Regions from separate parts of the Paenibacillus sp. JNUCC 34 genome, predicted to be linked through region 1. Evidence: riboswitches for the same ligand, from Rfam matches in the RefSeq annotation. Region 1 holds a riboswitch; each other region holds the start of a gene.
The links. A riboswitch is a leader RNA that binds a small molecule or an ion and turns the genes downstream of it on or off. The one in region 1 is predicted to bind thiamine pyrophosphate.

Region 1 (7,751 bases):
GATATTTCATTCGCTCCTACAGCAAGCTCGTTAGAAGAAAGGGACACTTGGTTCATAACTTCGATCAGGTTATGGTTCTTGTCTGATATATCACGACTGGATTTCATGACTTTACGAGTGATATCCGAAGTTTCCTGCAAAATTTTTCGAAGTCTCTCAACCATACTGTTAAAAGTTCGACTCAGATCTGACATGCCTCCGATTTCTTCCACTTTAAAAGTGAAATCGCCTTTGGCAATTTTGGATGAAACATTGGAAATATCAGCGAAAGATTGTGTAAGCGTTCTCTCGATTATCCGCGAAAGCGGGTATGTAAGAAGGGCGAGTGTAGCGACAAGCAGAATCCCTATTACGGTTTTGCCGAGAACGATTAGGGTTAGCAGCATTGGAACTGCAAATAGAACAGCTATCGCATAACAAGCAGCTGTTATTTTACTGGAGATCGGTAGCTTGTTGAACCACGACATAAGAAAGAGTTCCTCCTTTAAGCATAGGATATATTTACCATGATTATAACATTCTTCGACATAAGTAGATATAACGAATTACATTGTATGGATTTAAAATAATTAAAAATAGTTCAAATAGTCTATCCAGTAAAAAGCCAAAGGGGAAAAAAAGGTGGGTCTACAATGCTTTTCCCCTTGGATATGAACATCAAATTATCACTTTACAGCTTTGAATAAGGCGGAAGCTAAAAAATTCGTATTGTCCAATATCATCCGGTCATGTTGAAATAACGTTTCCCATAAGGAGAGATCAAGCAGTGCGCCTTCATCCCGGCATTCGAGCGTATCCAGGTGTTGGATTTGTTCCTGTTTCATTTGCTCTGTAAAGTGGTTGTATTCTAAGGCTTCCTCAAAGGAGAATCCACACTCTATGAGATGACTGCGCCATTCTTCACGATTCATGAGACGCGGGATACCAAAAAATTGTTCCAATTCTTTCTGCGTTTTAGACGGCATCGGTTTGTCCATCAGCAATTCACGGTCGTACAGCGTGCCTCCCTTGGTTAATACCCGGCAGTACTCGGATAGCGATTCGGTTGCATTGGTGAATACCGTGACTGACTCTGCAATCACGTAATCAAACTGTTCACCCTCAAATGGTAAAGAGCACACATCAGCCTTAAGGAAATTAATATCCAGTCCCATTGCATCAGCCCGCATTCGGGCTTTATTCAGCATGTTCTCATGCAGATCAACAGCGGTAACGTTATATCCTTGCTCGGTCAGGTGACATGCAGTTCTACCGGTCCCACAGCCTACTTCTAAAATACGGCTGCCTAGAGGGATTGGTTCTTTTCGGAATAACCTTAGGGTCGCTTCAAATCCTCCCGGATGAGCGCTTCCCATTCCTAATTTGGATAGCATGTTGATATAGTTCATGCTCTTGAGTCCCCCAATTCTTCCTTATATTCGGTGTAAAGTGTATTCGTCTATTTACCATATGTTTAAGGTACCTTTGGGGTTTTAGTTGAATTTAATAATTTGAGCCCGTTTTTCTCGGCTGAGGAGGTATTTATCAAACAATGGGGGAACGTATCGTGAAAACTGAGCCGTTCGAGGTAGCCAAACAACTGATATTTCGGGACTATCCGAATTGCTTGATAGCTGTATTGGGAGGAAGTGCAGGCAGAGGAGAGCACAACGAACAATCTGATCTCGATATTGTGCTTATAGATGACAGTGTGGAAGACTTCAATCGAAAAACGATTGAATCATTTGGCTGGGTCGTGGAACTGTTCTTCTTAACAACATCAGGATACCGGGAGCAGTTTGATGCAGGTGTAATGGCCGGAAATCCAACTCTGCAGCGTATACTCGCAGAAGGAAGAGTATTAACTTCTCGCCCGGAAGGGGAGAAGATTCGGGAAGAAGCACAAAGTGATCTGGATTATGGCCCGTTGCCCTATACTTCATTTGATATTGATGTAGCCCGTTATGCTGTAACCGAATTTATGATGGACTTAAAAGGCTCAGACAAACGTGTAGAAATGTGGTTTATCGCTCAAAAACTGACCACGCTATTATGCGAGTTTATTCTTAGAGTGAATCAACAGTGGACGGGTGAGGGAAAGACATTATACCGATTGTTGTCGGAATTTAATTTCAGCATCGCAGCGGATTTGGAGGAGGCGCTCGAGAGGTTGTATCTTTACGATGATCGGGAAGCCATAATCGAATTAGTGCCAAGACTCCTTGAGCCCTATGGAGGAACTCATTTAATCGGATATGAAGAATAAACAAAGGTAAGGGGCTCTTGCCGTTACTGAATCGCTCCCATCTCAATACATTAATATTGTGATTAAATCACACGAGTGGTTATCGTCCTTACTGCATGGTATAAGCAACTAAGTAAAACAAAAGAAATAAGGCTCGGCCAGCAATCAGGCCGAGCTCATCTTTGTTTTGTGTGATATAATCATGTGCTAGATTTCTTTTGGTGAAGGGCTATTGGCCGATACCACGGCTGTCATAACCAGATGGCTTCGGTCAGTTTGAATCGCATGCATAAAGGCATCTTCGAGTGTGTCGAACACTCTTGATAATGTACCGTCCAGCCGGCTGGCATAGTGAATGCCTTGTGTCAGAGTCCCTTTTGATTTAGCACGTTCAACCTCTTGATATATGATGTCCATATAATTATCTGTGCCAAGTGGATAGAGCGAGAAATGACAGGCAGTTTCAATATTAGCTGAACCCGCAAGGCCTTCGTTCATACGTGTATCATCTTCCGACATATACACATCACCTTTGCTGTCGCCTGGACATCCGATTGAGAATGTTCCATTAAATACGGTATGTACGCCAGTGGCCGCTGAATGTGCGAATATTGCACGGGTTACGTCAAATACATGTTCGGCTCTGCCTCTAATGCAAGTACATAAATCATCGGTATACATCCATACCTTGTCCGTGTTTACGGACGCCAATGCTTCTGTAATGACCTGAACGAACCTGTCAGTCATCGGAAATACAGAGAAACGGCAGCCTACAATTCGGCTGGTCCCGCATGCTGGATTACTCATACATAATAACCTCCTAATAAGATATAAAAAAAACTGCACCCTGTGAAGGAGTGCAGTTTTATGCTTATAGCAAAATAAACATAAAGCTCCACTTCCCCACGCTAGTATGACCTAGATCGGGTAGTAAGGGTTGACGAACAATTCGTCTCTCAGCACAAGGCACCCCTAGTTCAGCTTGAAAATAATTCATTAAGTTGAGTGAAAACGAACTTCAGTGAATTGATGATAAAATTGTTATAGCGATATTGTACTCCCCGTGATCGGGATATATCAATAAGTATAAGATACTATATAAAAGAAAGAAAGCACCGACTATCATCGGTGCTTTCTTGAATAGGTTCTTATTTAAACAGCTTTACGCGATCTTCAAGAGGTTTGAATTCCTTCTCGTGAGGCTCAGCTGTAGGGTTGCCGAAAGGCATTTGAGCTATAAGCTTCCAGCTTTCAGGCAGGTTCCATTCATTTTTTACCTTCTCATCGATCAGTGGGTTATAGTGCTGCAAGGAAGCACCAAGACCTTCTGTTTCAAGTGCCGTCCATACTACAAACTGAAGCATACCGGAAGACTGCTGAGACCAGATTGGGAAGTTATCCGCATAAGCAGCGAAGTTTTCTTGTAGGCCTGAAATTACATTGTTGTCTTCAAAGAAGAGGACAGTACCATAACCTCCACGAAAAGCAGCCATTTTTTGAGCTGTGGGAGCAAACTGCTCCTCACTTCCGCCTACCACTTCTTTAAGAATACCTTCTGTCATGTTCCACAGCTTATCGTGTTGTTCTCCTAAAAGTACAACCACACGGGCGCTTTGGGAGTTAAAAGAAGACGGAGTATGTTTTACAGCCTCATTTACGATTTCATGGATACGTTCATCCGAAATAACGGAATCTTTGCTGATTGCATAGTGGGAGCGGCGATTCTTAAGAGCAGTGCTGAAATCTGTTGACATAATATAAAATCCTCCTAAAATTATCATTTTTGCATTTTCACCTGATATAAGCATTTCCTTGATATACCTGTGATTATGCATCTTGGTTTCTAATACTTCGATCAATCATACATTCATATGGAGTTCTCACAACGTCTATCAACTTACGTTTTGTAAGAAATGATTGATACGTAAGTATCTTAGTATAATATAGAACACCTTGTCAAGATTTTATTAATCACTTTTTTTGAAGTTTAAACAAATAATTGAACCAGGGCGATTTAAACAAGTGATCTTATCATGAAAGAAACTTAATATTATGAACAAACGATGAACAAATGTGCTAATAATTAAAAGTATAATTGAGTTTGATTCTCAATTATACTTGTCGGGTTGAGAATGTGATGATATAATTCACTTTAGATCGCAAATGATAATCAATCTCATTGAGAGTGATATCGACATCCAGCCGGATCATACCGGAACTGCATCCCGCATAGAAGGAAGAGATATGAAGAAAAGATACTTGATCGCAGCAGTTGTGGTGTTATCCATTACTTCTTTATTCATAGGAGTGAAGGATATTTCACCGCTTGACCTGTTCCGCATGACGGAGCAACAACAGCATATTATGCTAGTCAGTCGTATACCGAGGCTTATCAGTCTAATTCTGGCGGGAGTCAGTATGAGTATTTGCGGTTTGATCATGCAGCAGCTCAGCCGGAACAAATTCGTATCTCCAACAACGGCAGGGACTATGGATTCCGCAAGGCTGGGCATTCTGGTAGCGATGCTGGTATTCTCAACTACGGGTCCTCTGATTAAGATGCTGGTTGCATTCTTGTTTGCATTTGCAGGTACGATGATCTTTATGAAGATCCTCGACAAGATCAAATTCAAGGATGCGGTATTTATCCCGTTGGTTGGATTGATGTTCGGGAATATTATCAGCTCGGTCGCTACATTCTTTGCTTATAAATATGACCTTATTCAGAACATGTCTGCTTGGTTGCAGGGTGACTTCTCGATGATCATTAAAGGGCAGTACGAGTTGATGTACATAAGTGTTCCTCTGGTCATTCTGGCTTACTTATTCGCTAATAAGTTTACTGTGGCCGGCATGGGAGAGGAGTTCGCAACGAATCTGGGGCTTCGTTACCGGAGAGTTGTGAACATCGGCTTGATCATTGTGGCTCTGGTGACAGCTTCAGTAGTTCTGACTGTAGGTATGATACCTTTTCTGGGGTTGATAATACCAAACATCGTGAGTCTTTACTTGGGGGATCATTTGAAAAAAAGCCTTTCGCATACCGCACTACTCGGGGCCGCATTTGTTCTCTTCTGCGACATCATCGGTCGAATTATCATTTATCCCTATGAAATTCCGATCAGCTTAACCGTGGGTGTAATCGGAAGCGGCATATTCATTTACTTACTGATGAGGAGAAAGGCATATGACATATAAAGCCAAAACCGGTCTGCTGGCCGCGGTGGCACTCATCCTGATAGGCCTCTTCTTGTTCATTGATCTTGGAGGTAACTGGGACTACGCGCTGCCGAGAAGAATCAAGAAGGTGTTGGCGATTGTTCTAACAGGCGGCTCAATTGCGCTGTCTACCACGGTGTTTCAAACGGTTACCAATAATCGGATTTTGACGCCAAGTGTCATGGGGTTGGACTCCTTATACGTCTTAATACAGACATTTGTCATATTCGCTTTCGGTTCTTTTAAACTGTATGAGCTGGGTAATGTAAACTTTCTGATCAATGTCGGCGGCATGATTCTTTTCTCGGGAGTCTTGTACAAGATTTTGTTCCGAAGGGAAGGAAACAACATATATTTCCTTCTATTAATCGGAATGATCTTCGGATCGTTATTCTCAAGCTTATCTTCTTTTATGGAAGTGTTGATCGATCCGAATGAATTCCAGTTTATCTCAGACAAAATGTTTGCCAGTTTCAACAATGTAAAAACAGAGTTGTTAGTCATTGCTTTCATAGTGGTGGCAATTACCCTGATTTATTTTGCCAGGTATTTCAAGTATCTCAATGTATTAGCGTTGGGACGTGAGCACGCGATTAACCTAGGTGTGAATTACGATTATGTTGTCAAAAGAATGCTTATTATCGTGGCAGTTCTGATTTCAGTAGCAACAGCACTTGTCGGTCCAATCACATTCCTGGGACTCCTTGTTGTTAACGTGGCGTATGAATTCATGAAAACTTATCGTCATTCCTACTTAATTACAGGTTCTATCCTGATCAGCATCATCGCTCTGGTCGGAGGTCAGTTAATTGTTGAACGAGTGTTTACGTTCTCAACAACGCTGAGTGTCATCATTAACTTTATCGGTGGTGTCTATTTCATATATCTGCTATTAAAGGAGAGTAAATCATGATCCAGGTAACTAACGTATCTAAAGCTTACGGCGGCAAAAAAGTCGTGGATAATGTATCGGTCTCGATACCTAAAGGTAAGATTACGTCATTTATCGGACCGAACGGTGCCGGTAAAAGTAGCCTCTTGTCCATGATCAGCAGACTGGTTACGAAAGACAGCGGAGAGATCATGATTGAAGGTAAGGAAGTTAGCCAATGGAAGAGTGGCGACCTTGCCAAGAAGATCTCGATCTTGAAGCAGTCGAATCATATCAGTCTTCGGTTGACCGTTAGAGAACTGGTATCCTTCGGGCGTTTCCCTTACTCTCAGGGCAGATTAACGAATGAGGATAAGAAATATATCGATGAAGCCATTCGTTACATGGAGCTGGAAGATATGCAGGATAAATATCTGCATCAGCTGAGCGGCGGTCAAACTCAACGTGCTTATATCGCCATGGTCATCGCTCAGAATACAGATTATATTTTGCTTGATGAGCCGCTGAACAACCTTGATATGAAACATTCTGTCCAAATCATGAAAATCCTCAGAAAACTGGTGACGGATTTGGATAAGACGATTGTGATTGTTATTCACGATATCAACTTTGCGTCCTGCTACTCGGATTATATCGTAGCTCTGAAAGACGGAAAAATTGAGAACGAGGGCAGAACCGATAAGATTATCCAGAGCAATGTGCTTAAAGGAATCTATGATATGGACATTGAGATTGAAGAGATTAACGATAATAAGATTTGTGTTTACTACGCATAAGCGTTAGTTGGGACAATTTCAAAAAGGAATAAGATATGCGATTGAGCTTATTCCTTCATAAATATTAAGGGGTCTGCTTGGCAAAGCGGAAGGATCTCTTATGACATGGTAATGTAAAATTTAACCTTATCTTCAAATATTTATATTAAATATAATAAATAAAAAAACAGGGGTGTTTAAGAAATGAAGAAAATGTTGATGTTATTTATGGTATCCTTACTTACACTGGCTCTTGCCGCATGTGGTTCCGATGAGAAGAAAACGGGTGCGAGCGGTAATAAGGAAGAGGCTACAGGCGATAAATTGACTATTAAGCATGAACTTGGAGAAACTCCAATTACAAAAAAACCTCAGAAAATTGTAGTATTTGACTTTGGTGTATTGGACTCGCTGGATAAGCTGGGCGTAGAGGTTACAGGTGTTCCTCAAAAGAATGTTCCTCCTTATATGTCCAAGTATAGTGAAGGTAAATATGAGAACGTGGGTGGCTTAAAAGAACCGGATTTTGAAAAAATCAACAAAATTGCTCCAGATCTCATTATTATTTCCGGCAGACAAAGCGATGCATACAAAGAGCTTTCTGAAATTGCACCAACGATTTACATGGGCGTTGACACAAGCAGATATATGGATTCCTTTA
Region 2 (7,751 bases), 2.5 Mb from region 1:
TGGACGATGGAATATACACTGGATGTGTTGAACTATCTGGAGCAGAACGAGCCAGAGCGTTATACGGAGCTAGTTGGCAAGTTGAATCTTCAGGAAGAAGAAACGACGAAATGGCAGGACATTATTAATAAAATGTACTATCCGGTTGACACAGAGCGCGGCGTCTTCCTGCAGCAGGACGGCTTCCTCGACAAGGAGCTTGTGCCGGTTAAGGATTTGGATCCTAAACATCTCCCGCTGAACCAAAACTGGTCATGGGACCGCATCCTACGTTCGGTTTACATTAAACAAGCAGACGTTCTGCAAGGATTGTTCTTCCTGGGTGACCGTTATGATCTGGACACTAAGAAACGCAACTTTGATTTCTATGAGCCGTTCACCGTGCATGAGTCCTCTCTCTCCCCTTGTGTGCATTCCATTCTCGCCTGCGAGTTGGGATATCAGGAGAAAGCGTACGAAATGTATCTTCGGACCTCAAGGCTCGATCTGGACAACTACAACAATGATACGGAAGACGGCTGCCATACGACCAGCATGGCCGGTACATGGATGTCTGTCATTCATGGCTTCGGCGGTCTGCGCGTTAAAGACGGCGTGCTTCACCTGAATCCGTTCATCCCGGGTCACTGGACCTCCTTCTCCTTCAAGGTTATGTTCCGGGGCTCCCGCTTGAAGGTGAACGTTACAGACAAGGAAATTATCGTCTTGAACGAGACCGATATTCCAGCTGCTATCAGTCTGAACGGCAAAGAGCACACCATCAGCGGTATGGGTGACGTAAAAGTGGCCAGATAATTAGCTTTACAAAATGAAGTCTGACGGGTATAAGAAAGCGGGTACTGTCCTCAAGGACGGTACCCGTTTTTTACTTTGGTGGAATATCCGGGGATTGCATCTTCCAACATGTTCATAGGCAAAAGAAAAAGCACCCATGGGTGCTATGTATGAGAGTTACAGCAAATATGTATTCAAATGCCCGGACCTCACATCGTCCATTATGAGCATATCAAACTGCGTTCATAGTCACACGGCGGGCGGCTGTCCGGCTTTCCGAACAAATAACCCTGGGCCAGCTCCATGCCGATTCCACGACAAAATTCAAATTCTTCCCTTCGTTCAATGCCTTCAGCCAGCACCTTCGCACCAAAATCATGGGCAATGTCCGTAATGGTCGACAGCTGCTTTTGCTGCGCCGGGTTCACATCACAATGGTCAATTAGACTCCGGTCAATCTTCACATAATCCGGCTTCAGCCTGATCATCTGTTCGAGCGTCGAGTAGCCGGCTCCAACATCATCCATCGCTACAGAAATCCCATTTTGTCGATACACCTCAAAAATAGACTGAAGATGTTTCACATCATCCATACGCTCTGTCTCAACCACCTCAAACACAAAATCCGTCGGATCAAGCGACAGCCGTTCAATCGTATCAAAGGTATGGGTGAGACAAAATTCCGGATTATATATGGAAGAGGGCAAAAAGTTCACAAAACGCTTAACACCCTTCGGTAGCCAAAGAGCGCTCGTCTCAATTGCCGATATTCTGGCCGCACGATCCAAGAACGAATGCAGTCCTGTCTTGCGCGCAGTTTCAAACAGCTCATAGGGCTGAAACGGCACGCCGTTCTCGCTCGAACGCAACAGAAACTCATAAGCTACAATCTGTTCAGAACCGTCCACAATCGGCTGCATAAAGCTCGTAAACTTCTTTTCCAAAATAATCTTAACAACATCATAATGCTTCATACGTTCCTCAAATTCACGTAGTGGCGTCCATTTATGCTGAACATCCGGCACAACTCCTCTAGTCACGCTAAAGTTCAATTGCTGCTGGATGTATGAAGGAAGAACTTGCATGTGCTGCAACATGAAGAGTATTTCCTCATGATCACTGTAATGGAGGGCACAACTTTCCGGTGTCTCCTCTACAGCACAGCCGTTCTCACGGAACATCAACATCAGCTCGGCAAATATCGGACGTATATAAATGATTCCCCGGTCCTCAATCGGTTCAATGGTGCTGCAGTTATTGCAAAACATGATTGTCCTCCTCAGCAAGCTCACTCACTATCTATACTTCTTATCGGCATATAGCTTACAAAATCTTTGCAATTTTTAACATTTTTATGATGAAACTGTAGGTGGAGATTGGGCATATAATTGCCAGTCTTCTCCACTTTCCTTAGCTGCATACATCGCAGAATCAGCTCGTCCGATCAACTCCTGATCATTCGCGGCATGATCCGGATATACCGCAAGTCCAATGCTAGCCCCCGTCTGGATCTCGACTCCCTCCAGCTCATAGGGCTTGCTCAACAGCGCGCTAATCTGGTCAGCTAGTTCCTCCAATTCTTTATCGTCCACGGCAGGATAGACCATAACGGTAAATTCGTCCCCGCCCAGACGGGAAACAATCATTCGTTCGCTGTCCAAGGAACACAATCTTCGGGCTACCATTTGGATAAGCAGATCACCGGTCCGGTGACCGTAGCTGTCATTCACGGATTTAAACTGGTTCAGGTCCATATACAGCAGACCCAGCCTACTCCCATTTTGGTCAGCATCCTCTATGCCCTCCATCAGACGGGCATTGAAATAACGACGGTTGTACAAGCCTGTGAGATCATCATGATGAGCCAGATACTCACTTTGCTTCAAGCTGTCATGCAGACGCTCCATCAGCCGGTCATTTTCCAATTGGATGAGCACCTGACGAACCAGAATAAACAGTACGCTAAGCGACAAGCCTGTAAACAGTCCGCTCCATCCCTCGAATCGCTCCGAGATTAGATAAAAAAGCCACCCAAGAACACCGTACGGCAGCAGATACTTTACCAAAAATGTCCCGACTGCTGACTGCTTGTCCTCCACGATGTCCTTTTCCCGCATTCCAGAAACCGAACGTACGCCCGCCATTCCGATAAGGAACACAGCCGTTGTCCAGAGCAGATCCAAATAAGGGTTCGGAACAGCCCCCACCAAATCGACAGTAACTAAATAAAATAGGTTACCGATTACAAAAGCTAAGCCACCAAAACAAAGATACACTGCAACCATGGCCTGAACTTGCTTGGCATTAGCATACAAGACAAGTGTGAAAAATATCAGTATAATGCCGCACACTGGATACATCAGGTTTACCCAGAGCGAGGTCCCTTCTCCTTCTAGGAGGTAACCCTGCAGTTGAGGCTTCAAGAGATATTCCCAACTTACCGTAATAAAGACGATAAATATAATAACGATATCAAACATAAACCGCAGACCTCTAAGCAGTCCTTGTTCTTGTCCGAACAAATAAACTAGCCCTGTGGTAAACAGCACCATCTCCATGGTCCAGAGCCAATCCGCGGCGCTCAGTTCAGCCAGATATTCTCCCTTAGTCCATATCGGATATGCCCATATGAACTGGGCTAGTCCTTCACAGATCAGTCCCAGCATGACCAGCATCCAAAAAATCCGCAGCGATCCCATATGCCGCAAGGCAACTAAAGCGAGGTATCCTGAAGCCGCCAGCGGCGCGATAACCGTTAGCACCCTCTGAACAGCTACGGCTTCCGGAGCCCAAAGCACAATCATAAATTGAACAAACAAATATATGACCGCCAGCCTCAGCGGTGTCATTCGTGCTATATTCCAGTTCATAAGCGTTCCCCCTGTAAAAGGTTAGCTTGTGTAGACATAATGTATGTAGTAGGCCTAAAGAATTATAATATCCATCTATTCAATGATACTTTTTACCCATCGGGAAGTAAAGAATAGAACGCAAAAGTGTAAGATTTGAACCCACCTGTGGAAGATCTTCTCCCTTTTAGTATCCCCACTTGACAACTGGGAATTAAATGCTATGATTCTTTTAATTTCTTAAACTTTCATTATTAAAGGAGTGCCTGGAGAATGACACAGAGACGACTGGATCATGTAGGTATTGTGGTACGGGACCTGGATAAGACGCTTGCATTTTATACGGAGGTTGTCGGACTTGAGCTGAAAGGACGGCTTACACATACGAACGGAGTCATAGAGCTGGCATTCCTCGGCTTTCACGGTGCAGATGAGACCGAAGTCGAGCTTATTCAAGGGTACAGCGATTCCCTTCCGGCTGAAGGGACGGTCCATCACTTTGCTGTAAGCACAGACAACATTGAAGAAGAATACGCCCGGGTAAAAGCTCTGAATGTACCGCATTTAGATGAAGAAATCGTTACTCTGCCAAACGGGCATCGCTACTTCTTTATTCACGGCCCCGAAGGGGAGAACATTGAATTTTTCCAGCGCTGAGGATATCCATAGCTTTCAGACCTTCACTGGACAGATGTTGAAGGCCGGACTATAATACACGTAGTTAATCATAAATTATGTGAACAACTTCATAAGAATCGGGGTGCTGGAATTGGCCGGCTGAGATTGTATACCTTAAATATACTGACCCTTATACCTGATCTGGGTAATGCCAGCGTAGGAATGTGTATCTAGCGGTCTCTTTATACCGCTATCAACCTTTGCGCTCGTATGCGTCCCGAATATCGGGACGCTTTTTTTGTGATTAGGTATGTAGAAGTAAGTGTTCAGAAGGAGAGAGAACATGGTACGGAATAAAAGATGGATGTCCTTGGTCATAATCTGCACGGTGCTGCTTGTTGTTGCCGGATGCGGAAACAAAGAAAAACCGAACAATGAAGGAGCTAGTGATTCGAACAAACCTGCTGCTGAGCTGCGAGACGTTCAGGTTATGCTGGACTGGTCGGCAAACACGAACCATACAGGGCTTTACGCTGCAAAAGATCTTGGATATTACGAGGAGGAAGGGCTCAACGTCAAGATCATACAGCCCGGTGCTGGCGGCAGTGATGCTCTGGTCGCCTCAGGCAAAGCTGACTTCGGTGTCAGCTACCAAGAAAGTGTCACTCTGGCACGGACTCAAGGCGTGCCGCTCGTTTCGATTGCAGCTGTGATCCAGCATAATACGTCCGGATTTGCCGCTCCGGTTGACCGAAGTATTAAAAAAGCAGGCGATTTTGAAGGTAAAGCTTACGGCGGTTGGGGTTCCCCTGTAGAAGAGGCTGTGATGAAATCGATCATGGAGAAAGATAACGCCGACGTAAGCAAGGTAAAAATGATTAATATGGGAGATGCGGATTTTTTCACTGCCGTGAAGCGCGATATTGATTTTGCCTGGATCTTTTACGCTTGGACCGGTATTGAAGCCGAGCTTCGCGGAGAGAAACTGGATATGATTTATGTGAAAGACTATTCAGAAGCGCTGGATTATTATACACCTGTACTGGTAACGAGCGAGAAAATGATCAATGAAGATCCGGAACTGGTCAAAGCGTTCATGCGCGCCACGGCTAAAGGCTATGACTACGCCATTAAACAGCCGGAAGAAGCTGCAGCACTCCTCTCCAAGGCGGTACCTGAGCTGGACAAGGATCTGGTTCTGGCTAGCCAGAAGTGGCTCAGCCCGCTTTACCAAGACGATGCTCAACGCTGGGGAGAACAGAAAGAAAGCGTGTGGAAGGGTTATGCTGAATGGATGTTTGAACGTAAATTGCTGGATAAGCCGCTCGAGGCAGGCAGCACGTTCACGAACGATTTTTTACCAGATAGCCCGTAAATCGCAGAACAATAGATCCGATATAACGAAAGGATGGAATGGACCATGGCAAGTACACTGCTCAGCATTCAAGTGATTCCCAAGACACCCGACGGCCGGGACAGCATACCTTATGTAGACGTAGCGATCAAGGTCATTCAGGAATCCGGTGTCAAATATCAGGTGAACGCGCTGGAAACGACACTGGAAGGAGAACTGCCAGAGCTGCTGAAGATTGTGAATGATATGCACGAGGCACTTTTCAAGGCTGGCTGTCCGAGCGTCATATCCCAAGTGAAAATAGCGCAGAATCCCGAAGGAATCAGCATGGATCGGCTGACTGAGAAATACCGTCCATGAGGATTTGGTGGAATCGTCTATGGCCGCCCGTTGTGGCGGTCCTCTTCTTTTTAACAGTGTGGCAGCTGGCTGTCTCCTGGTTCGATGTGGAAGCCTGGATCCTGCCTCCGCCTTCGGACATCGCCCGAGAAGCCGCTGCCGGAGCCGAAGACCTGCTCGGACATACGCTTGCCACCCTGCAGCTGACACTGATTGGCTTCGCCATCGGAACGGCTGTCGGTTTGATCATCGCGCTGCTGCTTCATCTGGTCCCTTGGATGAAAACCGCGCTGTATCCGCTTCTCGTTGTGAGCCAAAATGTGCCGACAATTGCGCTGGCTCCACTGCTCATGATCTGGTTCGGGTTTGGAATCTTACCTAAAATTATTGTCATTACACTTGTATGCTTCTTTCCGGTTGCTGTCTCAGCTATGGACGGTCTCGCTCGTACGGATCGGACAATGATGAATTACATGGAGATGGCCGGTGCAAGCAAATGGCAGACGTTCCGTAAGCTGGAGCTACCTTATGCCCTCCCCTCCATCTTCTCTGGTGTCCGGATTGCAGCTACGTATTCAGTCATGGGCGCGGTGATCGGGGAGTGGATCGGCTCGGACAAAGGAATCGGATATTTCATGATGCTGCAGAAATCCGCTTACCGTACGGACCGCGTATTTGTCGCTATTTTTATCATTGTCTTGTTAAGTTTACTCATGGTTGCGCTTATTACCCTGCTGGAGAGACGGCTCATCCGTTGGAATCCGAAGCAGGAGAAATAATCTTCGCACCAATTTACAAATAAGGGAGGTGTTTTCAGGTGAAGGTCAAATTAAATCCTGCGAGCCAACAACACCAAATGGATCATCCTGAAAACTCGAATAAGCTCTCCTCTCCGCCTGTGCTGGAAGCACGTGGTATCACTAAGTCATTCCGGGATCGCAAACAGGAGGTCCGGGTACTGGATGGTCTTTCACTGACCGTACAACCTGGACAATTCGTCTCCATCATCGGACCATCCGGCAGCGGAAAGAGCACGCTGTTTCACATTATAGGCGGGCTAACTGCGCCGGACGCCGGCAGCATCTGGATGGATGGTGCAGATGTAACCGGGCAAAAGGGCTTGATCGCCTATATGCCACAGCAACCTGCCCTCTTCCCATGGCGCACGGTCGAAGACAACGTGCTCCTTCCACGTGAACTCGCTGGCATGCCCAAGGTACAAGCACTGGAGGAAACGCGCCTCTGGATTGAACGGGCGGGACTTACCGGATTTGAGAAGGCTTATCCGCACACGCTATCCGGCGGCATGCAGCAACGGACCGCTTTTCTTCGAGCGATGATGAGCCCGCAGGAGGTGATGTGCCTGGATGAGCCGTTCAGCGCACTCGACGCGCTGACCCGCAGCGACATGCAGCGCTGGCTGCTCGATATATGGGAGGAGCATCGTCGCTCCGTTCTGATGATTACACACCATATTGAAGAAGCGCTGCTTCTGTCCGATACCGTATACGTCATGTCGAGCCGTCCTGCCTCCATTCTGCAAAAAATCGAGGTACCTTTCTCTCGTCCCCGTCGGGAAAATATCCTGTCAGATCCGGCTTTCCTGGACTTGAAACACGAAATTTCTGCTATGATGCGTGAAGAACTGCGGAAGCGCTGAACTTTCAGGTAAGGAGATGAAAAAATGGCATCTGTTCATACAAAACCGGATACGGATTCCTTGAATTTTCCCCTGATCGATGCTCACATCCATCTAGATACATATCCAATTGATCAGCATCTTTCCATTGTTGAAAGCCTGCCCTTATACGGCGTGG
Region 3 (7,751 bases), 960 kb from region 1:
TCGGCTCACCCCCGATAGCACCAAGCTGCGTTCTCCCGAACCCTCAGCAGCACCGTTTTCATCGAAAGGATCTCCCTTCAATCTGGAAGAAGCCTGCTGCGAAAAAATCTTCCCCTTCTGGACTTCCCATATATGAGTTGCCGCATTTTGGGCAATTTGCATCTCATGGGTTACCATCAGAATGGCTGTACCTGCTTGGCGCAGCTCTTCGCACATTTCCAGGATGGAGAACGTATTCCGTGCATCCTGTCCGAACGTTGGCTCATCCAGCAGCAGGATCTCTGGTTCTCGTGCCATTGCGGTCGCCACGCTTAGCCTTCGCTTTTGACCGGTCGACAGCTGATAAGGATGACGCTGCTCTAGCCCATTAAGCCCAAACCGCTTCAGGGTGTCACGCGCAGCCAGTACTGCCTCTTCGGACGGTATTCCGTCTACGAGAAGAGAATAGGCCACTTCATCCAGGACACGTTCTGTGACGAATTGAAGCTCTGGATTTTGGAAGACAAAGCCGATTCGCCGCAGCATTGCTTGACGGAGTTTGCGTTCCTTTCTCTTTTTCCCTGTCGGAACAAGATCTCCGCCAAGACGGTATTCCCCTTCCGCCCTAAGCAGTCCCATCAGACCGAGCAGAAGCGAGCTTTTGCCTGCTCCGTTCGGCCCGATAACGGCTGCGAATTCGCCCGGATAAACCGTAGCTTTATCAACTGCCACAACCGACTGCCCTTTGCGGAGCACCGTGAAATTGCTCAGTTCAAGTATCGGGTCCTGATTCACTACCCCCACATGGAATTGTTCCTGTTCTCCACCATGCCATCCCATCATTCGGCTTGTATTACCGCCACTCGCGTTTGGGGATAACTCTCCTAAATGGGCAGCACTGACATCACACAACATACCCTCTGCGTCTACACCTTTACGTAATTCCCCTGCTCTTACCCTATCCGAGGTTAACAGTCGGAAGGTTTCCGCCCCGGCTGGAGATCCAGCATAATCGTCCCATACCCCCGGATACCAGATGCCGTATTCCGTTATCTCCTTTTGAAACGCGGTAAACACAACTTCGGGACTTCCCTCGCCCAGAATTACTCCATCCGGGCCAAACAGCACCACCCGGTCCACATAAGCTGCCATTTCTTCAATCCGGTGTTCCACAATAATCAGCGTCCGTCCATCTGAGACGGACTTCACTGCCTCCCAAATCTGTTCTCGCCCCTCCGGATCCAGCAGCGCTGAAGGCTCATCCAGAAACAGTACCTCCGGCTGAAGGAGCAGTGCGGACGCGAGTGCAAGGCGCTGTTTCATCCCCTGAGAGAGATGGCTGATCGGTATATGTAAATTTTCTAATCGCAAGCCAACGGAACTTAACACTTCCTGCATCCGGCCTGTCATCTCTTCTTGTGGCACAGAAAGGTTTTCGAGCACAAAGGCCAGTTCTTCATCTACATACGGCATGCAAAACTGGGTGTCCGGATCTTGGAACACATACGCCCAAGAAGACGGAATCCGCTGATTCGAGCATTTCATTGGCACCTCTATCGCATGGGGTATCATCCCGCTGAGTACCTGAAGCAGTGTAGATTTACCGCATCCGCTCGGTCCGAGCAGAAGTACCTTTTCCCCTTTTTGGGCAGCAAAAGACAAATCTTTAAACAGCAGCCGGTCTTCACCCGGAAATTTCAGCCGCAACCCTTCCACATATAATGAATGGGATGGCACTATTCCTTCGCCAGCACTCGCTGAATGCTGATCACCTGGGTTCTCACACATGGCGCGGATCGTCCAAAGCTTCATAATCTTTGGCTGAAGCAGGCCGAAGCAGTGAGGTTACACCCGTCCGCTCTAATGCCTTGGCCAAAGCGAACATCAGAAGTCCTGCAATTAACGCACCGCTCGCAACACGCATGCTGTACTTGGCAACAAACATCCACCACACATAATTGTCTGTATAAGCTAAATAGAAATCCATCACCATCGATCCGATCGCAGACGCAGCACCGGCCAATGCAACAGTCCAGGCAGCATGTTTCCGGTAACGGAAGGCGGCAAACACCAGTTCCGCTCCCAGACCCTGTATGATACCGTACAGCAGCAGATTCAATCCCCAGCCGCTTCCGAACAGTACTTCAACATGCGAAGCTGCAAGCTCTGCAATTAATGCTACCCCTGGCTTGCGAATCAACAGAAAAGCAAGCGGAGCTGCTGCAAACCACATGCCATACATCATCTCATCCGCCTCAAAAAATAACGGCTTAAACAAGCTGTATACCGAACCCCAGAAGTGGTATATCACACCTAGAACAAGCGAGACCAGAACCGTAACGAGAATATCACTAAGCCGCAGTCCCCTTCTAACATTTCCATTCTTTTTTGCTTCAACACCAGATTGCATCACAGCTTCTCCTCCTACCCCAAATTAAATTAACAAACACGGCAAAAAACCGTCTGGAAAATATGCGCAGACGGAAAATAGGCCCTATCAGGGTCGGATATTCTCTACGCTGGCATTACCCAGTTCAGATTAACGGTCAGCAGCGGGATCAACATCTGCAGTCTCAGCCTGATTCACTCAAGCCCCCGTATTCCCTATTCGGTTTTAAGCTGACTTTAAAATACACCACTCCTTCCTGAATTTGCAAGCCCCTATTTTTCAAAATCCCCTTTTTATTGCTTTAGGCCCTATTCTATGTCAATATAATGCAGAGTGCGCATATATCCAAAAACGCTATTTGTTAATGCAAGCACAAAGGAGAATTACATGGCTAAACAATTACTGAAGCTGATGACAGAACTCTCCTCCCGAAAGTGGGTATCCCGCATCATGGGTAGCTTTTCCCACAGCAGATGGAGCCGTTATCTCATACCAACTTTTATTCGAATATACAAAATTCCCGCCCATGAGGCTGAAAAAGAAATACATGAATACCGTTCGCTAAACGAATTTTTTTCCCGCCGTTTAAAAATGGGCATGCGCGAAATCGATGAAACAGCGGGCGCAATGACCAGCCCAGTCGACGCCCTCATCACAGGCATGGGACCCATCAAAGCGGGAACCATTCTGAACGTAAAGGGCCAGGATTATACCGTCGACGAACTACTGAACCATTCTCCACGGATGGGGAACTATCTTAATGGCTATGTGTTCGTACTTTACTTAAGTCCTACTGACTACCACCGGATTCATTCTCCGGTAACAGGTAAGAAAGCGGAAAGCGAGCATCTCCGGGGCAAGGTGTATCCGGTAAACGATTTTGCGCTGACCAATATCCGAAATGTGCTCAGCCGCAACGAAAGACTCATAACATATATCAGACATGAACACGGTGAAGTGTCCGTTGTTAAGGTTGGCGCTATGAATGTCAGCAGTATTCGTTATACCGACGAGAAGGCGAATGAATGGCGCAACGGCGATGACCTTGCCTACTTTGAATTCGGCTCTACCGTCGTCCTGCTGACGGAGAACGGAACCTTCACACCTCGTGGTGATCTAAAGCTCGGGGATAAGGTCAAGATGGGAGAACTCCTCGGCCTACTTCACAAGCCGTCAGCCAAGAACTCCTGAATTTCAGCACTTCCTGCTCAGCGTCTTCAACACGATGCGCTGGAACATCCGGTAAGGCAGCAGCAGCTTGGCTGTAAATGTCATACGTGTGCCCTTCGGTAGCCGATATCTGAATCGGGGAGATTTCATCCGTGCGATTTCCCCCACCAGATGGGCCACCTCTCGAGGGTCGCCGCTGCTTTCGGCGGTTGCTTTTGAGAAATTCAGCACATCATCCAGCATAGCCCTATAAGGAGATCCCTCTTGTGCACTAATATCGCTAAAACCTTTACTCCATATGGGTGTACCATACGCACCAGGTTCGATCAGCACTACATCGATTCCTAGCGGCTGAAGCTCCAGCGAGAGGCATTCACCAAATCCTTCTACAGCGAACTTTGAGGAGGCATATGGTCCATAACCCGGAAATCCAACTACTCCGCTAATACTACTCATAAAAATGATTCTGCCTTTTCCTGTTTTGCGTATAAGCGGGAGAGCGGCTTGTGTCACAGATACGGTTCCGAAAAAATTCACATCCATCTGTTTCCTCCATGCTTCAAGCGGTACTTCTTCTACAAATCCGCCAACGGCCTCACCCGCATTGTTCACAAGTAGATCCAAACGCCCCCATAACTTCTCAATTTCAAGTACAGCGTTCTTTACCAATTCCGGCTCACATATATCCAGCGTGACCACATGAATCCGTGATTCCAATCCTGCTTCCCTTGCTAAACTAAGCAATCTGTCCGAGCCTTCAGGCCTTCGCATTCCTGCCGCCACATGATATCCCTGCGCCGCCAGCTCAAGACATATCAGAAGCCCAAAACCGCTAGAAGCCCCTGTGACGAATGCTGTTTTCCCTGTAAAATCCCCCATGCTTCCCATTCGTTCTCTCCTTCAGACCTTGATTGTTCCAATGCTAAGCTTCCCTACGTTCTATCTATCTTAGTATCCGCCATACGTAGATTCAATAGCATACTAACCAAGAATAAACGCCTTCGGCATCATACGTGAAACATATAAATCTAATATTTAAAAAAGCACCCCGCTATGTTCGCCGGGTAGGATCATTCCTCTCGGGAAATAACGAAGGTGCTGAAATGTATTATGAATGAATTAGAACCATAAATCCTGCTTAGGCTTCGTATTCTTAAACCGACGCAAGCGGTTTCTAAAAATACCACAGCCCCCGCAGTTGGAAATTAGGCTGCGCATCCGTCTTCTTTGGCTCATTGCCGGTACCCCCTCTCTGTCTTTTCAAGACCTTATTCAGAATATTCCCCTTACAATTTCCCCGTGAACCAGATCTATCCTCCTTTAGCGAACCTCAGAAGGACTTCTCCCTGTGTACTGTTTGAACTGGCGGCTGAAAAAGAAGATATCCCTATATCCGAGAGCATCCGCCACCTCTGTCACATTCATTCCCTGGTGGAGTAATAAATGCTGGGCCCGCTCTATTCTCATTTTGATAATATATGACTGTACCGGCGTGCCGATAAGCTCCTTGAACTTAATCGAAAAATAGCGTGGAGACAGCCCTGCTCGTGCAGCCAGATCTTCGACCCGGTGCGGTATACCTGGATGTAGTCTAACATAATTGGCAATCTCATGAATCGCTTCAGTAAGATGATTGCTCGCTTTTTTGATCACTGGTGTATCCCGGTCTTCCCTGAGCAGGTAGATCATCAGCTGTTTTAAAATGATTTTCCCTTCTTCTTCTGCCCCGTAAGGTTGATCAAGGTACAGCCGAACGTATCTGGCAAGCAAATATTCAAAATCCATCGTCTCGTTCAGCCTCCGATAAGGCGCCGGCACCTCGCTGACAGGATCGGTAATATCAAAATGTATATAGGTTAGAACTAACGGCTTCTGAGGGTTATGTGTGGCACTCGTATGATCACCAGGGTAGAACAGGAAGCAGCTTCCTTTCCCTACCTCAAATGGCTTATCATTAAGCACTACGGTCCCTTCCCCGCTCCACACGTAAAACAAGTCGTAATTTTGCATCGGCTTTTCGCGCTTTTGCCATTTCCACCCCGGTTCGCAGGCGATTTTGGCCAAGGCGGGCTTGATTACAAATGAAGACAGCGATGCGTTCAGCATCACGTCACTCCCCCTTGTCTCTCCAAAGTTATCTATCTCTCTATCACCATGATACTCCTTTTTTTTTACTTTTGCATGTCCTCCCATGCGAGAGCCATTCGGGATACACCTCTTTCGATTTGTTCTTCATTCAGATGGGAGAATCCGAAGCATGCCGCCGGGATCGCCGGGGAACTGGGGGAAAGCCGGTATACAGCCGCATCCCTGAATTCCACGCCTCTCTTGCGTGCGGCCTTCTTAAAAAGCTCATATCTCTCACCATCGTGAAGCCATTTTGCATAGACATGCAAACCTGCATCACCCGGTTCCAGTTGAAACAAATGTGTTGCCTTTTCTTTCATCTGACTGCAAAAAAACTGATGTCGCCCTCCATACAGCCGGGTCATCCGGCGCAGATGACGACTGTAGGCCCCCCTTGATATAAAAAGAGACAAGGCGCGCTGCTCCAACAGTGCCGATGACACCGGCTCATACAATGCCTTGGCGGCGATCACCGGCTTCACCAACGCTTTTGGAAGAACGGCGTATCCAAGACGCAAACCGAGGAACATTGTCTTGGAAAAAGATCCAATATAGATCACATGCCCTCCGTCATCCAGTGCTTTAAGCGGCTCCATTGGACGACCGCCCCAGCGAAATTCGCTATCGTAATCATCCTCAATAATAATCGCTTGATGAAGCCTTGCCCATTTCAACAGTTCCCTACGCCGTTCTAAAGACAGTACAGCTCCAGTTGGATATTGACGGCTCGGAGTAACGAATAATAGCCTTGCATTCCAGTCCTCCGGAATTAGGCCTGACCGATCCACCTCCGCTGGCACAATGATTCCGCCGCAAGATTGCACAGCATTTTTTATCCCGTGATATCCGGGATTTTCAAGGACGACGGGATCACCCGAATTGATCAATAATTGAGAAAGTAGGACAATGCCCTGCATCGATCCACTAAAAATAACGATATGATCAGCATCCGCCTGAATTCCTCGGGTAAATCTCAAATGTCCGGCAATCGCCCGACGGAGTTCCATATGGCCGGCAGAGAACGATTCCTGAGATATTCCCTCTTTTGCTTCATTGGCTGCGTGACCTAGAAAACGCTTCCACTCCGAATACGGAAAATTTCCGGAAGCCACCCGCTCTCCAGTAAATGTGATGAGTTCATCACAAGTGGCTGACTCTTCCACACTCGATTCAGTCTGACCACCTGAGGATGACATCATATAAAGCACACGCTGTCCCCAAGTGGATAACACCGGACCACTATTTATAGGATCGATCTCTTTGTTTGTAAGTGAGGCTCCCCTTGCCACGTAAGTACCACTGCCTGTCATGGCTTTCACGTAACCTTCGGCGAGCAGCATATCATAACTTTGAGCAGCCGACCCCCTCGACATTCCATATAAGCGGGCAAGCTCACGTGTGGCGGGAAGCCTTGTGCCTTCCGGCAGCATACCGCCTATAATCGCATCTCGTAAAGCATGATATAAGGCCAAATATTTATATCGATACTTCTCCAAATAGGAATCAATGGGTAGACCAAGCTCCATCTCTATCCTCTCCTGTCGTTAAATGGACTAATTTAATTAATCTATATTGGCTCTTTTTTCTTGTCAATCTTCCCCGTATGCTGGATGAAATCTAAAAAACGAGGGAGATTGATCATCATGCGAAGAAGTGAGTTTATGGTCGAGGATCCGAAGGAGATTGAACAATTTTTAGCGGAGATGAGTTTTGGATTTCTCGGTACCGTTGATGAATCCGGCTGCCCACGAGTCACTCCTCTTAATTTTGTGTTTGTGGAAGGTGCTTTTTATTTTCATGGAAGTCAGGCCGGTGAGAAGATGGATCACCTGTTTCGAAATCCCAAAGTCAGTTTCAGTGTAGCGGATGAATACGCGCTAATTCCGTCATATTTCACTAATCCCGACATGGCCTGCCCGGCCACCGCATTTTTCAAAAGTGTTACCGCCAGCGGGGATGCCATTGTTGTACAAGACCTTGAGGAAAAAGCAAAGGCTCTGAGCGCTTTTATGCTCAAGCTTCAGCCTGAAGGAGGGTATGATCCGATTAACGCCGAAGATCCTCGTTATGTTCCACAGTTGAAGGG
Region 4 (7,751 bases), 2.9 Mb from region 1:
TGGAATGTGATCCATCGTTTAACGAAGACATTAATGAACGAACGATCATTTTCTGTTCGATATCAAAGTGATCTTCGATTTTATCAATGTCCATCCCCCCCGAAAAATTTGTGTGTGTTATGTATGGAAAACAAAAACCACCTATTGTCACAATTGTGATAATAGGCGATACGTGAAACCTTACTTTAACAAAAAAATTTATCTTATTCATAAAATTTATGGAGGACATAGGCATGTATGGTTCAGCAGTTCTTCCGGTTCATATAGAGTCAGATGATTTGAAACAACCACATTAAATTACAATCCAACTACCACTGGCGAAAGATGTTAACGCTAAAGGAGACAGAGCCATATTTGGGTCTAGAAGAATTCAATATCCCAGCTATAGACAATATTACAGGAATGATCCAAGAAGAGTTATTCAAACAAATTAAGGTTGAGGTTGCTGATAAGAAAGCACAGGCAGATTAATAACGTATCTTAAAACATTACTGCCTTGGATCTGAGTGGGCAATCGTTGAGGTCATTCTTTTAACGAAGAGTCGTTTGATTCAGGCAAACGACTTCATGGCTTTTTTACAAGAGCCTTGCTATACCGATTAAGAAGTTCATCAAGCTCCATTGATTGTTTAAGGACCTTAGGGTGCCGCAAACCATACTTCTTCCCCAGCTGATACAGCAATTGCCTCGACTCTTCTATTCGTTGCCGAATGACTTCGGCATCCATCATTGCTCGCCACCTCTATTCGCGATTTAAAATCTTATATATATCAGTTTGACAGACTTGAATATATTTACAGTTTACCATTTGAATCATTAAAGGACAATATTTAACATTAAATAAATCTTATAGTGACTGCAATAATAACTTTTTTTTGTCTACACTTCTTATATAAGAGGAGTAGATACCAATATGATGCAATCGATTACAGTGAGATTAGGCATTGTTATTAGAGAAATAAGGAAAAGTCAAAACTTAACCCAAGAGGAGCTTGCCGAAAAAATCGGAACTTCGTTTAGTTATATTGGTAGACTGGAACGAGGAGAAGGCAACTTCACCGTGCAGACCCTAGAAAAAATAACCAATGCGCTTAATATAGACTTCTTCGATTTCATGTCCTTAGGCAAAAAAGACAATGAGATCCTGCTTGAAGTTAATTCCCTGCTGCTTCAGCAGGATGAAGACAACCAGCTAAGAGGCTTAAACATCCTCAAAGAGCTATACCGAAGATAGTTTACATGTAATACCTTCTGCTGAAGCACTACAAAAAGAGCTTTTTCCACCTCTCAGTGGAAAAAGCTCTTTTCAAGTTCCCAACTTATGATTCATATGCTGTATTCTTTCGCCCGAATAAAGCGAATTCAAAGTCATCAACCCAACCTCACTACTGCCCGGTTCAACATGGCCGCTATCCCCTCCACTGCACTCCTAACCCGCTCCGCCTGCGTCACCGCAGATATCATCGCCACACCATCCGCGCCTGCACGAATCACTTCCCCCGCACGATCGGCGTTAATGCCGCCGATCCCAACGATAGGCAGCTCAATTCCAGCTCCACGTAGCTCACTCAAAATCGCAGTGCCTTGCGCTGCCTTCGCATCGTCTTTGGAGATCGTCGGGTAGATCGGCCCGACACCGAGATAATCGGCGCCGTGAAGAATCGCCCGGCGGGCTTCTTCCACCGTGTGGGCGGAAACGCCGAGAATCCGGTTCCCGATTCGCTCCCGGACGGAATCGGCGGATTCATCGTCTTGGCCGATATGTACGCCGTCGGCGTTCAGTTCCAGCGCCAGCTCGACATCGTCGTTCACGATGAACGGCACGCCAGCTCGGCGGCACATGTCCTGCAGCTGGCGAGCGAGTGTGAACATCGGCTCACTGTACAACGCCCCCGTCCCCTTCTCGCGGAACTGGAACAACGTGACGCCACCGGCTAACGCCTCTGCCAGCACCCTCTCCGGCTCTGTCCGGCAGTTCACACTGCCCATGACCAGATACATCCGAAGGTATTCGCGCATCAATGCGGGAGAAATTCTGTCCCTCATCGAAGCACCTCCTGACGACGGCGACCGTAGGCCCAATGGTTTGTCGGGCCGTGACCCTCGCCAAGATATAGGCCGTCCTCGATGGCCGCCTGAATGAATGCTCTGGCATTCGCAATGGCTACTAGTGGAGACATCCCTTTGGCTAATCCTGCGGCAATCGCGGCGGAGAACGTACAGCCCGTGCCATGTGTATGGACGGTGTGCACCCGTTCGCCGGTCAGCTCTGTGAAGACCGATCCATCATAGACCAGGTCAACGACCTGCCCGCTCCCTTGGCGGTAATCATCATTACGGCTAAATCCACTCTCACCGCAACCTGTGCTATTTCCACCAGTTATGCTCTCTTCGCTAAAGCTACCATCCTCGCCCCCATCATGCCCGCCCTTAATCACAACAATCTTCGGTCCAAGCTCACGGATACGCCTTGCGGCTTCCCGGCGGTCCCACATTGACCGGATGCTCATCCCGGACAATACTTCGGCTTCCGGGATATTCGGGGTAACGACCAGTGCCAAGGGCAGCAAATCCTCCTTGAGTGCCTGCACCGCTTCTGTACGCAATAGCTCGGCACCTCCTTTAGCGATCATCACCGGATCGACAACAACTTTCTCCCAGCCAAATTTCCGAATCTGTTCTGCCACGGTGCGGATAATATCTGCACTAAACAACATGCCCGTCTTCAAAGCATCCACCCCAAGGTCTGACCCTACGACTTCAATCTGCTCTGCCGACGCTTCCGGAGGTAGCGGATATACCCCATGAACACCCAGTGTATTCTGCACCGTTATCGCAGTAATAGCCGACATGCCATATACGCCAAGCTCCTGAAACGTCTTAAGGTCCGCTTGGATTCCGGCTCCGCCGCCGCTGTCCGAGCCGGCAATCGTCAACGCTCTGGGAACGTGAGTGCCCGTCATCGTCTCTCACCTGCAGCGGCTGCACCCAATTCGCGAATAACGGAGCGTCCCTCCAATGAGCCCGGGTGTAGCTTGGCGAGCTCATCCAGAAACGCAACCTGGAAGCTTCCGGGTCCGAGATCAGACGTACGCTCCGCTGCTTGCGAAGCCGCCGCACCATAGAAGGCGAGGCCTGCAGTACCTGCCAGCATCAATTCCGGTTCAACCGAAGCAAAAGCACCCAGCACCGAGGTCAGCAGACAGCCTGCTCCGGTCACCTTGGTGAGCAGTACGTCTCCACCGCTTATGATCCGTACTAACACTCCATCGGTAATGACATCCTCCTGTCCGGTGATCACGACCATCGTGTTCAGATTCCGCGCAGCCCGAATCGCTAGATCCACATTACCGCCGTCCGCGCTGTCTCCGGCATCCACGCCTTTGATCTCTCGTTCCTCTCCCACAAGATGGGCGATTTCGGCCGCATTGCCCCGCACGAGTGAGATCTTGACCTCGCTGAGAATTCGCAGAGCCGACTCCGTCCGAAACGTCGTGGCTCCCGCTCCCACCGGATCGAGCAGTACCGGGACGTCGTGAGCATTTGCCGACTGCCCGGCAACAATCATTGCATCCACCAATTCACGGGACAAAGTCCCGATATTCAGCACCAGCGCGCCTGCGATCTTCGCCATATCAGCGACTTCATCAGGCGAATAAGCCATCACCGGAGATGCTCCCAGCGCATAAAGGCCGTTCGCCGTAAAATTGGTCACCACCACATTCGTCATATTATGTACGAGCGGTTTATTTTTCCGCACCTTTTCAAGAAGAACAGAAAGCTCTTGATCCAGCATATTCACATTGATCAGCCTCTCTTATCATTATGGAATCGCAAAAATGTCACACGTCCGAAGTCTACACCTGCAATGGCCACTCTTCCTGCCGGTAAGCCATGTCCCAGAACATATACTCCAGCTGGCAGCTGAGCATGAAGTGTTCAGCCATACGCTCACGCTCGGCAGCCGTTGCTTCTTGCGCCCACGCATCCACACGATTACGGAAATTGGCTGCTGCATCCTCGGCCCGGTTCCCGTAAAAATATATCCACTCATAGAACGGATGGGTCTCATCCGGCTGAACTTCATCCAGCAGTTTCCGGCCGATCTCCAGATACGTCCAAGGACAAGGCAGCAGCACGGCCATGATCTCACCGAGACTGCCTTCATGCGCAACCGTCAGCATATGATGGATATAATGATGCGCGGCCGGAGCGAGAGGGTACCCTTGCATCTCTTCATAAGTTACTCCTGCGACAGCACAGAAATTTTGATGCGGGTGAACTTCGCTGTGGAGTATAAAAGAAATCTGTTCATTAAAATCTGCAATCTCATCCCGTGTTCTACATTTAGAGATCGCGATCCCGTAAATCCGCATATAGGCATTCAAATACTCATAGTCCTGTTTGATATAGTGAATTAGCTGTTCCTTGGACAGATTCCCATCTGCAATACCTCTCACAAAGGGATGCTCATAAATGGCCTGAAAAATGCCGTCCGCCTTCTGACGGAGCTCTTGCGTAAAACTCACTTTCCCCACCTCCAAATAATTGAAGAGCAGGAAGTCCCGTAAGACAGCACCCTCGGAACAACACAAAAAAAGCCGCCCCGAAAGCTGGAGCGGCTTCATCTATATGCCTATGAGTGTGTACGAACACATCGCATTTAAGACCTTATGACCGACTCCACTTTCCTACGCTAGTATGAACTAGATCAGGTTCAAAGGGTCCAAGATATCCTCTTGTCTCAGCCGCTAACGGCTCCCCTAGTGGACTTCCTATTCTATTGAATAATACTGTACAAAGGTTTACGGAATATGTCAAACATCTCCAGAGAACCACATACGAAAAAACTATACAACATCTAAGCAAAAATAAAACCCGAATCACCTCTTACTTAAGCAGGATGAATTCGGGTTATTAATTAAAGCAATTTCAATTGATTGTATATAGGTACAACCCAATCAGGTAATACTCTTTCTTGATGCTTTATGTTGCCACTCTCAGCTTCCAGCACGCTTTGGATTCAATTATCTTTTCCCGAGATATATTCTTTGACCCCATTAGAATACTCCCTTATCATTTTGCCATGTTTATCTTTATAAACGACATATGATCCGTTTGCCTTGGCATCAAGCCTTGCACGTTCCCCCGTCAGCTTAATCAGTTTACCTAAATGGTCATCCCTTATCATAGCTGAAACCTCCGGCTCATTTTCGTTAAAACCTTTCGTTCATAAATAATATCACAAACCGAGTATTTGCAATAATTTCCGTTACCGTTATGCCATTTTTTCTAATCTGTTAAAAGATCAAGCATTTTCACTTCTTCGAAATCCATCAAATCCCAGAATCCAGGAACCGTTTCTAAATCATATTTATAGATTGCTTCTATCATCTTCAGGTTTACTTCTTGTTTTAAATCGTTCCTATCTTGGTTAGAAGTTTGCCACATTGATTTTTGGATCTTCGGGGTATATTTTTGTATTATTGTTTCCATCGCGATTGCATCTTTTTCCTGAGCTTTTTTAATTAAGTCCATTAACGATTCCATATCCTCTACACCTCTCCATTAGTTAAATAGGTCCTTAATTTGTTTAATGCTTTTGTTCTTGTTTTCGAAATAGCTTGCTGTGTAACCCTTTTATTATTCGCAATTTCAGTATCTGATTTATTAAAAACATACGCATCTAACAATACTATTTTCTCTGTTTCTGTAAGTCTTAAGATGGCTTTATGAAGTGGCAAGCTGCTAATAATATCTTCTATCGAAGAGACCTGTGTCTCTTCGATAGAATGATCTTCTGTAACTATGTAGGGGAAAGGACCCTTGGGATCGTTCTCTGGAAATAAAACAGACCTATTCCTTTCTTTCCTTTGCTTTTTGTCATAATCTATCGATGTAAAATGGATTAGTGAGCACATATAAGCTGTGAACCTGAGCTCAATAAAATATTTCTTGAATGCCTCGTCTACCTTTTTCTTATTTGCATGTGTTGGTTCATTAAGATAGTTAGTTAGCAACTCCATGTGGTTTTGATTCTTTAGGAATTCGATTATAATAGGCTGTTTAGATAAGTTCCTTATTATCTGGTTATATATTTTGGAATTCATAAGCGCCCCCCCATGCTGGCTCCATATTTATATATAGAGAGATCTTACGACATCATTTAACAACCTATTTTCAAAAAATATAGGATCATATGTTCTTATTTTATCAGTAAGTTATTGGATTTTAAATCAAAAAGTACCGAAACAAAAAACTGTGTAATAATCATTCAATCTAAAGTTTGAAACAAAACAAAAAAGACTATCCATGAAATTAGCTCATGAGATAGTCTTTTATTATTTATTTACTAATTACGTTTTTTTTGATTCGTTAATTGAGAAAGAATAAATAAAACAAAGCAAGTTAGTGGTTGTGGAAAAATAATGTGACCCTTCCTTATATGTAGAAATACTTTAGGAAGGAGTTGAGAACGTTGTATGCAAGTAACAGATGTAATCTCGCTTATAACTAATGTTGGATTTCCTGTCACGCTTTGTTTTATTTTGATTCGTTATGTTTTAGAAACCATTGGCGAAAAAATGGACAAGTTAGATAACTCACTTAATGAACTGACTAAGGCTATTCAATCATTTGAAAGCAGCAGAGAAAAGAAGACAGATATATAAATTCATAATTTTTTTAGGTATAAGGTTGTTTTTACATTCTCGAATTCCTCTTTTATAAGTACAAGGTGAGAGAAACAGAAACCTTGAAAACATAGAAGGAGGTAGGAGAGAGCTCTCGGTCCGGAATCCATAAAGCAACAAAGAAACGTTCGTCAGTAATAGTTATACTACTGTATCGCCCACAACAACATGTAAGTACCAAAACTTGTTTCACAACACTATGCAATTAAAAAAACTATTTGGAGGTTTTCAATATGCCTTGTCCACAATCTGATTTGCCAATTGTGCAGATTCCTTTGATCCCTGCAACCCCAGCCCCACCACACATAACTGGTATTAAATCTGGTTCCACACGGTTTATGATTTCAGATAACCCAGAAACTATCGGTACTCCAACTGATCCTGTTTGGCCAGTGAAATTCGAAGGTGGTTTCGCAACATTGTGGCATGATTATGTGGCTGATAAAAATACGCTGAGTTACAGAATTTTTGTTTGGCATCTTAATAAAACTGGAAAGACATTAAAATACGGGGTAACTATTGGAAATGGCTCTAACGCTACTTCCAGTCCTGGTACTATCCAAATTTCGGGATTAAAACACTCGGTTGATACTGTAAAAGGGTTTATTTCGCATGGAATTTGTACTGCGAAAGCATTGTTGGGTAACACCTTAGAGAGCGCAACACCAACTGATTCTAGCATTACAGCTGGAAATGTTGGTCTTGTGAAGGAATGGACTGTACCGGATGGCTATCTAATCGGCGGTGTAATCGAGTTTACACTTAAAAACAGTTCATCTACCACTGCACCGATGGCATTTAGAGTAAGGTCTTCGGTTGCAGATACCACTACGGCGAATCTAAGAACCAACCAAACAGCAGTTATTCCTAGACTGGGAACACATCCACGTGGTTCTTGGAATTTCGCAGACATTCAAAGTACTATTAACTTCCAAACAGGCGCTCTAAACTCCTATCAATACTACAGCTTTTCTAACGGAACAAGTGATAATCTTATGACACAAGCTACAAGTTACGACCCAAGTAAAGCCTATGGTGATAATAAAGGTCATTATGGGG

Region 2: linked by a shared signal. The riboswitch ahead of AC2TF5_RS25310 (ABC transporter substrate-binding protein) and the one ahead of AC2TF5_RS09170 (YkoF family thiamine/hydroxymethylpyrimidine-binding protein) in region 1 are both predicted to bind thiamine pyrophosphate.
Region 3: linked by a shared signal. The riboswitch ahead of AC2TF5_RS04495 (ECF transporter S component) and the one ahead of AC2TF5_RS09170 (YkoF family thiamine/hydroxymethylpyrimidine-binding protein) in region 1 are both predicted to bind thiamine pyrophosphate.
Region 4: linked by a shared signal. The riboswitch ahead of tenA (thiaminase II) and the one ahead of AC2TF5_RS09170 (YkoF family thiamine/hydroxymethylpyrimidine-binding protein) in region 1 are both predicted to bind thiamine pyrophosphate.

Annotation. Positions count from the first base shown of each region.
Region 1 is NZ_CM177770.1:1,944,895-1,952,645, forward strand. Features, by position in the region: gene AC2TF5_RS09155 (methyl-accepting chemotaxis protein) at 1-467, opposite strand, end outside; gene AC2TF5_RS09160 (class I SAM-dependent methyltransferase) at 666-1,388, opposite strand; gene AC2TF5_RS09165 (nucleotidyltransferase domain-containing protein) at 1,532-2,245, shown strand; gene AC2TF5_RS09170 (YkoF family thiamine/hydroxymethylpyrimidine-binding protein) at 2,432-3,031, opposite strand; TPP riboswitch at 3,108-3,208, opposite strand; gene AC2TF5_RS09175 (nitroreductase family protein) at 3,373-3,978, opposite strand; gene AC2TF5_RS09180 (ABC transporter permease) at 4,469-5,422, shown strand; gene AC2TF5_RS09185 (iron chelate uptake ABC transporter family permease subunit) at 5,412-6,356, shown strand; gene AC2TF5_RS09190 (iron ABC transporter ATP-binding protein) at 6,353-7,111, shown strand; gene AC2TF5_RS09195 (siderophore ABC transporter substrate-binding protein) at 7,295-7,751, shown strand, end outside.
Region 2 is NZ_CM177770.1:5,459,497-5,467,247, forward strand. Features, by position in the region: gene AC2TF5_RS25290 (glycoside hydrolase family 65 protein) at 1-795, shown strand, start outside; gene AC2TF5_RS25295 (EAL domain-containing protein) at 996-2,042, opposite strand; gene AC2TF5_RS25300 (diguanylate cyclase domain-containing protein) at 2,127-3,644, opposite strand; gene AC2TF5_RS25305 (VOC family protein) at 3,897-4,280, shown strand; TPP riboswitch at 4,370-4,481, shown strand; gene AC2TF5_RS25310 (ABC transporter substrate-binding protein) at 4,585-5,616, shown strand; gene AC2TF5_RS25315 (MTH1187 family thiamine-binding protein) at 5,662-5,955, shown strand; gene AC2TF5_RS25320 (ABC transporter permease) at 5,952-6,713, shown strand; gene AC2TF5_RS25325 (ABC transporter ATP-binding protein) at 6,791-7,594, shown strand; gene AC2TF5_RS25330 (TatD family hydrolase) at 7,619-7,751, shown strand, end outside.
Region 3 is NZ_CM177770.1:981,061-988,811, reverse strand. Features, by position in the region: gene AC2TF5_RS04500 (ABC transporter ATP-binding protein) at 1-1,767, opposite strand, end outside; gene AC2TF5_RS04505 (energy-coupling factor transporter transmembrane component T family protein) at 1-1, opposite strand, end outside; gene AC2TF5_RS04495 (ECF transporter S component) at 1,760-2,389, opposite strand; TPP riboswitch at 2,474-2,588, opposite strand; gene asd (archaetidylserine decarboxylase) at 2,756-3,559, shown strand; gene AC2TF5_RS04485 (SDR family oxidoreductase) at 3,563-4,426, opposite strand; gene AC2TF5_RS04480 (helix-turn-helix domain-containing protein) at 4,859-5,644, opposite strand; gene pdxR (MocR-like pyridoxine biosynthesis transcription factor PdxR) at 5,710-7,191, opposite strand; gene AC2TF5_RS04470 (pyridoxamine 5'-phosphate oxidase family protein) at 7,309-7,751, shown strand, end outside.
Region 4 is NZ_CM177770.1:4,856,452-4,864,202, forward strand. Features, by position in the region: gene AC2TF5_RS22695 (hypothetical protein) at 1-94, opposite strand, end outside; gene AC2TF5_RS22700 (Spo0E family sporulation regulatory protein-aspartic acid phosphatase) at 566-730, opposite strand; gene AC2TF5_RS22705 (helix-turn-helix domain-containing protein) at 914-1,234, shown strand; gene thiE (thiamine phosphate synthase) at 1,372-2,046, opposite strand; gene thiD (bifunctional hydroxymethylpyrimidine kinase/phosphomethylpyrimidine kinase) at 2,043-2,963, opposite strand; gene thiM (hydroxyethylthiazole kinase) at 2,960-3,796, opposite strand; gene tenA (thiaminase II) at 3,858-4,529, opposite strand; TPP riboswitch at 4,672-4,775, opposite strand; gene AC2TF5_RS22730 (hypothetical protein) at 5,024-5,191, opposite strand; gene AC2TF5_RS22735 (helix-turn-helix domain-containing protein) at 5,293-5,550, opposite strand; gene AC2TF5_RS22740 (sigma-70 family RNA polymerase sigma factor) at 5,556-6,110, opposite strand; gene AC2TF5_RS22745 (hypothetical protein) at 6,483-6,671, shown strand; gene AC2TF5_RS22750 (hypothetical protein) at 6,926-7,751, shown strand, end outside.